Linked DNA regions of Actomonas aquatica. Each later gene encodes a partner of the first gene's protein in a complex. Links are inferred from orthologs where the notes say so. Each region holds a gene or a part of one and is shown in the gene's direction. Other genes may lie near its edges.

Region 1 (5,033 bases):
CAGCCCACGGGTTTGCCTTCGCGACCTTCGATGCCGAGTTCCGAAGCGACCGCGATGACCCGCTCGAAGACTTCGGGTTTCACGTCGTCGGGCAAAAGGTCGTTTTGGCCGGTCAGGAGAGTCTGGAATTCCCGTTCAACCTCCACGACACCCACCGTATCAAATTGGTTACTGCCCTGCACCCCACCGATGCAGCACAGCCGGTCGGTGAAAGTGACGATGCCGCGGGTCAGGGACACCAGAATCGCACTGCGCACCTGCGCCAAGCGTTGCGGCGAAAACGACCGCACCTGCACGACCTCGGCGAAAGAATCGAAAACACTGTTTCCATCGGACCCCGTGCTGGTGACCAGGATGGATTTGATTTTGGCCGTCCACATCGAGGCATCGATGCCACCAACAAAGGTATCGCCCATGACCAGGATCGCGTCGCAATCCGCGCCTTTGGCCACGCGTTCCGCCTCCCGCATCATCAGGCGGTTCATGCGGTTCTGCTTCTTGGGCAGACGCCGCACCTGCATGCCACCGAGACCGGCCATGAGGCGCTCATAGAGCTGTTCACCCGTTTCCGCAGAAATCAGGGATGCGACCAGCTCCGGATCCTTCACCAGGCGGGCGATGGCCGCCAGAACCTGCAGATAGTCTCGCGACTTTTCATCGGCGAGGAGCATGAGCACGAGCTTCGAGCGTTCTTCCTCGGAGCCATCATTCAGCACCCCGTCCTTGCTGCGCCCGATGGCGAGAATGTAGCGACGGCCCAAGCGCGCCCGAACGTGCGGCAACGACACGCCATGCCCCAAGTAGGTGGTCATGGTGGCTTCCCGCGCCATCAGGCCGCGCAGGAGCGGTTCGGTCTTCAGGTCCTCAAAGCGCTGCGCGCAAACCGCCAGCATCTCCGCCAACGCACCGCGCATGTCGGTGCTCTGCAGTTCGAGGATTCGGCTTCGAGCGATGAGTTTTTCCAGCCGCATGCACCAAGCTCCCTCCTATGCGCAGATCACTTCTCCCATTCCAGAGCGCCCTTCTTGACCTCGTAGAAGAGGCCGAGCACCAGCACGAACAGGAAGAACATCATCGGAGACAGGATGGCGACGTTGTTGGCCAGGAAGTCGCGATAGACGAACGTCCACGGAATGAGAAAAACCACCTCGATGTCGAAAAGCAGGAAGAGCATCGCAGTCACATAAAACTTAACCGAGAAGCGCGTGTGCACGATCCCTTCGCCCTTCACCCCACACTCGTAGGGGGTGTCCTTGATCGGGCTCTTACTGCGCACCCGCTGCGCCGCCACGTGGTTCGCGAACAGAATCGCGATACCAATCACCACGGCGAGGATCACTTGGACCAGTAGCGGAAGATAAGCGGCAGAAGTCATGCTTAACCAAATACAGGGCGCAGGCGCCGGAAGGTGACAAGGGGAAATTCGCCCCCGACTTGTCTAACCATCAACCGGCACGATTCTTTGAGGCAAATTTGACGAACTCCCCACCGACAGCACCTCTGCAAACTCCAGGGTGCGGATCTCCTCCGAAACGATCGGGAAACCGGCCTGACGACGGTGTTGGTTGATCCGATCCAACATGAGCGTGTCCAACGCAACTGGGTCCGCACTGAGCCAAACCTCACGATCGGAAACGGTGTAGAGCGAGTTGAAGGCCGGACCACCCACGAACTGGTAGTGCTGCAGGCTGGCAATCGTGAACAGCCACGTCTGCCGCAGTTCCGGGATCGCGCTCATCTCGGCCACGGCCGCCGGGGCATTGTTCGGATTGCTGAAGAATCGGGCCGTGTTGGAGGCGTTCCACAGCGTCGCATTCACCAGCGCACCATTGATGCCGATCGTCGGATGATCGGTGTAAACCGGCAGGTTGATCCAGAAGTCGGCATCCAAAAACAGCGGCGTGGCAAGGAAGCTGCGACGGTTGGCTTCGAGTCGGGCCTGGTGGGCGTCCTCGCCCTTGTCGGCCAAAAACACCGGATTAAAACGGGTCGGCAGCGGGCTGTCGTAGAACCACTGCGGATCATAGAAGCTACCCGACTCGAGCACGTAGATCGGGTGGCCGGCGAAAGGAGACTCCCCCGTGATCAGCGAAGGCAGGTAGCCGGTGAATCGCAGGCGCAGCGGATTCATCCCGACCAGAAAGATATTTTCCCGTTCGTAGCCCCGTTCCCGCAGCGCCGCGATGACCGCCTGCACCAGCGGCACCGGCGTGGCCAACCCTGGCCCGGAGTCGGTGTAAACTTTCAGTCCCACCTTGGCTTTCTCACCCGGGACTAACCGATGACCCACCGCCTCTTCGAATTGCTGCAACAGGGCCTCCACCTCGGGTTTGTAATCCGCCAGTGTGAAACCATTCAACTTGGCCTCCCAGACTGTGCCCGGCAGCTGCGGTGCCGCCGGTGCCGCGGCATCCTGCGCCTTCAGAACTGAGGCAGGTGAAAGGAGGACGGAGAAGAGAGCAAAGGCAGCGAAGCGACGCATGGAGCTTAGATAGACGCGAAAGCGGGAAGGTTGTTTCCGTTTAAAGAAGGCACAGCACCTTGACAGCGCAAACGCCGAATCAAATGTCCCTGCCCCGGTGCCCGCGCCGGCCCTGCCACCATGCCTCTTGTTAAACCGTCTTGCGTCCGCGATCTCCGCGCGCGGGTGAACATCGTCGATGTCATCTCGCGCAGCGTCACGCTGAAGAAAGCCGGCTCCCGCTTCAAAGGCCTCTGCCCCTTCCACCAAGAGAAGTCGCCGTCGTTTCACGTGAACGCCGACATGGGCGTCTACAAGTGCTTCGGCTGCGGCAAATCCGGCGACTTGATCACCTTTGTGCGCGAGACGGAGGGCCTGAACTTCATCGAAGCCGTCGAAGCCCTCGGCCAGCGCTTCAACATCCCCATCGAATACGAGGAGGGCGCCGGCCCCAGCCGGGAGGAACGTTCCCTGCGCCAAGAGCTTTTCGAGCTGCACGACATCGCCGCCCAACACTACCACGAAGCCTTCCGCGCCAAAAACGACACGGGCAATTGGATGCGGGATTATTGGGCCAAACAACGCCGTTTCTCCAATGAGCTAGCCGAGGATTTTAAAATCGGCGCCGCCGATGCCCACGGCAGCGACTTGGGCGCCCTCCTCCTTAAACGCGGTTTTTCCGAGGCCGCGCTCCGCCAGTGTGGGCTCTTCTTCATCTACGACGACGCCGCGGTGACCTTACGTTCGCTGCGCCCCCGCTTCCGCGGCCGATTGATGATCCCGATCCGCGACCATCAAGGCCGCGTGGTGGCCTTCACCGCCCGCCAGACCGAGCTCACGCCGGAAAACGATCCGGCCAAGGACGCCAAATACGTCAATTCCCCCGAGACCCCCATCTTCACCAAGGGCAACCTGCTCTTTAATCTCGATCGCGCCCGCACGCACGCCAAGGAGGAGCATCCCTTCGTTATGGTGGAGGGGCAACTCGACGCCCTCCGCTGCTGGAGCGTGGGCCTCAAAACCGCCATCGCCCCGCAAGGCACCGCCATCACCGACACCCAGCTCGCCTTGCTGCGCCGCTACCACAATCAGGTCGAATGCTTCTTCGACAGCGACGGGGCCGGCCAAAAAGCCGCCCTGCGTTTCCTGCCCATGGCCCTCAAAGCCGGCCTGGAGGTGCGCTTCCTCACCCTTAAAGGCGCCGAAAAACTCGATCCGGACCTGCTCTTCCTTGAACGCGGCCTCGCCGGCTACGACGCGGTGCGCGCCGACGCCGAATCGGCCATGGCCTTCGCCGCCCGCGCACTGCTCCCCGAAGGTTCCCAAGCCAACGCCGAGCGCAAAGCGGCCGTCGTGAATCCGTTGGCCGAGATCATCTTCGCCGCCGAGTCGGAAGTTGCCCGCGACGAGTTCATCCAGGAAGCCTCCCGCCACCTCGGCCTCTCATCGGTGGCACTGACCCGAGACTTTGAGCGCTTCCGCCAACGCGGCACCCGCTACTCCAGCCCCGCCCGCGAAGAGCCGCCACCCGAGCCACGACCATCCGGCCCGCAGACCATCTCTCCCGAGCACCACCTCCTTCTCCTCTGCTTACACTTTGAGCAGGTCGGCCCCCCCTTAAGCCACGCCCTCCCTCCGGAGTGGGTCGACGCCAACCACCCCGCCGGCGCGCTGCTCAACCGTGTCTTGGCCGAGTTTGAGCACGATGCTTGGCCTGGCGCCCAAAACCTGGCCGACAGCGATATTCTGGAAAGTGAGGCCGAAAAAGCCCTCATCGCCTCCCTGCTTTTCGACTCTCCGCAAATCGACGAACCGTTCAAGGCGGCCGAAGAAGGCCTGCAAAAGCTCAGAGAACGCGCCCTGCGGTTGCGCCTACGCCAAATAGAACTTGCTTTGTCGAAACCCGCTACGGAAATTCAGCCTGACGCATTTTCTCTGCTGAAAGAACGTCGAGAGCTCCAAGGACAGCTTCGTCAGCCCATCCGGTTGGCGCCGGCTGTCTAGTTTCATTTTCAATCCATGCCGCGCAAAGCAAAGTCAGCCTCCTCCTCCGCCCAATCCGAAGCCGTCGAAAAGGCCATCGACGCAACGAAGGGCAACTCGTCTGCTGCCGTCGACGCCGCCTCCAGCGGGGTCAACGAGCGCATCCGCCTGCTCATCCGCCTTTCCAAGGAGCAGGGTTACCTCACTTGGGACGACATCAACGAGGCGCTGCCCGAGTCCGTCGAGAACCAAGACGAATTTGATAACATTATTTCCATTCTCCAAAACTTGGAGATCGAGATCCTCGAGCCGGATCAGGTTGAGGACTACAAGCAGCGCATGGAGGAGGCCGAGGAGGAAGCCACCCGCACCTCCCAAAACGACATCCTCGATGACCCGGTGCGTATGTATCTCAAGCAGATGGGCCAGGTCCCGCTGCTGACCCGCGAGCAGGAAGTCGAGATTTCCAAGCGCATTGAAACCGCCGAACTCAACGCCCAGAGCGCCCTCTTCCAGGCCGCGATCGTGGGCGGTTACATCGGCGACCTCGGCGAAAAGCTCCTCACCCGCGAGGAACGCTTCGATCGCA
Region 2 (4,614 bases), 270 kb from region 1 along the record:
GCGTCGTTTACCGCACCTACATCGAGACCCTTTAAGCGCGTCGTTCGTCGCGCCAATCGCCCCATGGCCAATCTCAATCGCGTTCTCCTCATCGGCAACCTCACTCGGGATCCCGAGCTGCGGGTCACCCCGAAGGGCAACTCCATCTGCCAGTTTGGTCTGGCGGTGAATCGCTCCTTCAAGGATGGCTCCGGCCAGACCCGCGAGGAAACGACCTTCATTGATGTGGAGGCTTGGGGCCGACAGGGCGAAACCATCTCCAAATACTGCACCAAGGGACGAGCGCTCTTCGTTGAGGGCCGTCTCCGCTTTGACCAGTGGGAAGACAAAAACACGGGTCAAAAACGCAGCCGTCTGTCGGTTGTGCTGGAAAATTTCCAGTTCATCGGTGGGCGCGGGGATGGCGACAATGAGGGTGGTGGCAGCAGCGGTGGTGGCGGCAATTACAGCCCGTCCCCCGAGCGCAATTCGCCGCCCCCGCGGGCTCCGCGCCCGGCCCCGGCCGACGACAACCTCGATGAAGACGTGCCATTTTAAACTGCGCGTCGCTCCCTTCCAAAAAACAAACAAACACCTAATCCATTCCTCCCATGGCCAATACTGAAGTTCTCCTCCTCAAACCCGTCGAAGGCCTCGGCGGCGAGGGTGACCAAGTCAAAGTTCGCGCCGGCTACGCCCGCAACTACCTCCTCCCCCAAGGCTACGCCACGCCGATGACCCTCGCCAACCGCAAGCGCGTCGAAGCGCTGCGCAAGCGTCGGGCCGAGCGCGAGGCAGCTGAGCTCAACGGTGCGCAGGAACTCGCCAAGCACCTCGAGAAGCTCTCCATCGCCTTCGCCGTGCAAACGGGCGAGGGTGGCAAGATGTTCGGCGCCATCACCGCGGCCGACCTGCACGAGAAGATCACCGAGGCCGGCGTCGAGATCGATCGCAAGAAGATCCACCTCTACACCCCGGTCAAGAGCCTCGGCAACCACTCCACCAAGATCAAGTTGCACGCCGATGTGAGCGTCGAGCTGTCGTTCGACGTCGTGTCGGAGAACCCGATCGAAGAGACCACCGACGAAGAGGCCGCCAAGGCCGATGCGTAATCGTTTCTGATTGTTTTACCGGCCGCCGCCCGCTTGCCCAGCTGGCGGCGGTTGTCGTTTTAGGGCCCGTTCGTCCCGCTTGAGCGGGGCTTTGTGGACAAGCCCAACAACTTTTCCATTCCGCCTGTTGCCTTGTCCGCGACAGGTCGTTGCCATCTCCGTTTTCCCCTATGGAATCTGCTCCCTACGAATCCCGTTCCGATTTCCGTCGCCGCCGCGCTCCCGGTCGTGGAGGTGATGATAGAGGGGGACCCGATGGGGAAATGCCGACGCTGGGGCGGCAGGCTCCGCACTCGGTGGAGGCCGAGGAGTATTTGCTATCGTGCTGTCTGCTCGATGGTTCGGATTCCATCGCCAAGTGTTTGGAGAAGAAGCTGGCGCCGGCGGCCTTCTACGTGCCGGCCAACCGCATCATCTTCGAAAAGCTGGTCGAGCTCTACCAAACCAACCCGCCGGTGGCGATTGAGGTGTTGGCGGAGGAGCTGAAGACGACCGGCCAACTCGATGAGATCGGCGGACTGCCGTATCTCATGCAGGTCAGCAGCCGCATCCCCACGACGGCGCAGACCGACTACTTTATCGAACGGGTGCGCGAACTGCATCTGTTACGCCAGCTCATCAAGGTCGGCACCAGCACCGTCGAGCAGTGTTTTAACTTCCAAGGCGGGCTGGAGGAGTTCGTCGACAAGATCGAGCAGGACATTTTCCAAGTCACGCAGGAGCGTGTGTCCGACGGCGCGAAATCGATGAAGCAGACCGCCAAGGACGCTTGGGTCGTCATCGACAAGATGATGCACCACAAGGGCGAGATCACCGGCGTCTCCTCGGGTTACAAGGACTTGGATGCCATGACTTACGGCTTCCAGAAGGCGGAAATGATCATTTTGGCGGCGCGTCCGTCGATGGGTAAAACCTCGCTGGCACTCAACATGGCGGAGCATGCGGCCATGCCGAAGCGAGGCACGCCGACGGGCACGCTCGTATTCTCGCTCGAAATGAGCGCGGCTCAGCTCGGCATGCGTCTGCTCTGCTCACGCGGCCGCGTGAACATGAAGAAACTGCGTGAGGGCTTCGTGAGCCAAGGCGGCAAGGAGTATCAGGATCTGCAGAACGCGGCCGATGAGATGTCGCGCGCGCCGATCTTCATCGATGACTCCAGCCATCTCACCATCATGGAGTTACGCGCCAAGGCCCGTCGCCTGCATGCGCGTCATCCGCTCGGGTTTATCGTCGTCGATTACCTCCAGTTGCTCAGCCCCACCGACCCCAAAACCCCGCGTGAGCAACAGGTGGCGGAAATTTCCCGCGGTCTAAAATCCTTGGCCAAGGAACTTGAGTTGCCCGTGTTGGTTCTCAGTCAGCTCAACCGTTCCGCCGAAAAGGAAAACCGCACTCCCAAACTCTCCGATTTGCGTGAATCAGGCTCCATCGAACAGGACGCTGACGTCGTGCTTATGTTGGCTCGTCCGCGCGACGCGGATGAGAAGTTCCAAGTGGCTGCAGACTCCGCCGAGTTAATCGTTGCCAAGCAACGAAACGGACCGGTAGGAGACTTGAAGCTTACGTTCCTCCGAGACATCACTCGCTTTGAAAACTACACTACGTAATCCGCTCGTTCGGATCGCTCGATTTATCGTCTTATTGGCTTTGGTCTCGTGGAGTGGCTCGTCCGCTCTGGCGCAGGCTTTCGGTGGAGGCAGTCCCCAGACCATCGAGGATATCATCATCCGCTTCCAAGGCGCCACCAATGTGAGCGAACAGATTGTTCGCGCCAACATGCAGCTGCGCGAAGGCGACCCCCTCAACGAGGTGCTGATCGACCGCGACATCCGCTCGCTGTATCGCACGTCGCTCTTCGAGTTCATCGAGGTCAAGCGCGAGACCCTGCCGTCCGGCGGTGTGAATCTGGTCTTCGAGCTCACCCCGCGCTATCGCGTGCTGGCGATCATCTTCGACGGCAATGATCGCGTGCGCGACAAGCGTCTCGAGAAGGAGATCAAGTCCCGCGCCAATCTCGTGCTCGACGAACGTCAGGTGAAGGAGGACACCGAGAAGATTCGCGAGTATTACCAGAAGATCGGTTTCAACCGCGTCTCCATTTACTACGAGATCGACCGTGATCGCTCCACCGGTTTCGGCACGGTCACCTTCAAGATCCGTGAAGGCGACAAGGTGAAAATCGCGGGCGTGAAATTCACCGGCAACGACAACATCAAGGCCCGCAAGCTCCGTAAGGAAATGGAGACCAAGAAGTGGTGGATGTGGTCTTGGCTACTCGGCACTGGCCGCTTCAAGGACGAAGTGTTTGAGGATGACCTCGAAACCCTGCGCGATTTCTACCGCGAAGAGGGTTACCTCGACGTTTCCATCCCGCCGGAACAGATCATCTACGACTACCCGTCGCCGGAGCGTCTCGTCATCACCATCAACGTGAACGAAGGCCGCCAATATCGTATCGGTGACGTCAAAGTTTCCGGTGCCACCATGGTGCCGGGCGAACTCATCCGCATGGGTCTCAAGAATAAGAAGGGCGATGTTTTCGTGCCTTCGAAGCTCGATGAGGATGCTTCCGAGATCGAGAAGTTCTACGGCCGCGGCGGCCACCTCGATGCCCGTGTGACCTTGCTGCGTATCCCGAATCTGCAGACCGGCGATATTGACCTCGAATACATCATCGATGAGGGCGACCCCTACGACGTCGAATCCGTGCGTATCGAGGGCAACACCAAGACCAAGAGCATCGTGATTCTGCGCGAGTTGGTGCTCGGACCGGGTGAACTCTTCGACACCTCCCGCATGGAGATTTCCAAGCTGCGTTTGGATAATACCCGTTTCTTTGAGGACGTGAACCTCACGCCGGAATCCACCAATATTCCGGGCCGCCGTAACATGAAGGTCGCTGTCCGTGAGGGCCGCACCGGTAACCTCACCTTCGGCGCCGGCTTCAGCTCGCTTGAGCGTGCGGTGATTTTTGCGGAGCTCACGCAGTCCAACTTCGACGTTTTCAACCGCCGCTCCTTCTTCCAGGGCGACGGCCAGAAGTTCCGTCTGCGCATGCAGCTGGGTGATCAGTCCAGTGAAGTGGTGCTCTCCTTCGAGGAGCCGTGGCTCTTCGAGCGTCAGCTCGCCACGGGTTTCACGCTGTTCCGCACGACTTCCGACTTCAATTCCGCCATCTACAGCGAAATCCGCACCGGTGGTGAGATCTACATGCGCAAGCGCCTGTTCGAGCTCGTGAACGGCCAGCTGTCCTACTCCTACCAAGTCGTGGAAATCGATGACATCTCGCCCAACGCGCCGGCCGTTATCCAGGCGCTCGCCGGGCAGCAGTCCATTTCCAAGATCGGCTTCACGCTGGAGCGCGACACGCGTAACAAGATCATCAACACCACTTCGGGTAATCGCGTTGAACTGCGCATGGACCTGGCGGGTGGCTTGGTCGGCGGTGACGCGGATTACTACCGCCTCGAATTCCGTGGGTCCCAGTTCTACCCGCTCTTCGAATTCCAGGAGCAGGTGCTGG

What was found. The genes of interacting proteins can lie anywhere in the genome.
Region 2: the proteins of dnaG (region 1) and dnaB are in contact, whole or in part, in a crystal structure (PDB 2R6A), measured with the Geobacillus stearothermophilus proteins. The link is inferred for Actomonas aquatica from one-to-one orthologs. Residues at the interface, in WP_049624496.1 of Geobacillus stearothermophilus: Lys456, Leu457, Leu458, Pro459, Ala460, Asn463, Ala464, Leu467, Leu535, Leu536, Ile537, Ala538, Gln544, Glu545, Asp548, Tyr549, His552; in WP_033016901.1 of Geobacillus stearothermophilus: Ser13, Glu15, Ala16, Gln18, Glu91, Leu92, Asp94, Ala95, Val96, Pro97, Thr98, Ala99, Ala100, Asn101, Tyr104, Tyr105, Ile108.

Annotation. Positions count from the first base shown.
Region 1 is NZ_CP139781.1:5,639,387-5,644,419, reverse strand. What follows is about bases 2,169-5,033. They hold dnaG (DNA primase), read left to right. Parts: upstream 2,169-2,602; coding sequence 2,603-4,465; downstream 4,466-5,033. Other genes in these bases: rpoD (RNA polymerase sigma factor RpoD), read left to right, coding at 4,481-5,033; K1X11_RS21555 (DUF362 domain-containing protein), read right to left, coding at 2,169-2,482. Outside these bases: K1X11_RS21565 (diadenylate cyclase), read right to left, coding at 1-971; K1X11_RS21560 (NADH-quinone oxidoreductase subunit A), read right to left, coding at 998-1,375; more of K1X11_RS21555, read right to left, coding at 1,439-2,168. UniProt on the Escherichia coli protein: RNA polymerase that catalyzes the synthesis of short RNA molecules used as primers for DNA polymerase during DNA replication.
Region 2 is NZ_CP139781.1:5,909,513-5,914,126, forward strand. What follows is about bases 518-3,479. They hold dnaB (replicative DNA helicase), read left to right. Parts: upstream 518-1,261; coding sequence 1,262-2,698; downstream 2,699-3,479. Other genes in these bases: K1X11_RS22655 (single-stranded DNA-binding protein), read left to right, coding at 518-537; rplI (50S ribosomal protein L9), read left to right, coding at 591-1,091; bamA (outer membrane protein assembly factor BamA), read left to right, coding at 2,733-3,479. In the rest of the region: K1X11_RS22650 (30S ribosomal protein S6), read left to right, coding at 1-35; more of K1X11_RS22655, read left to right, coding at 64-517; more of bamA, read left to right, coding at 3,480-4,614. UniProt on the Escherichia coli protein: The main replicative DNA helicase, it participates in initiation and elongation during chromosome replication. Travels ahead of the DNA replisome, separating dsDNA into templates for DNA synthesis.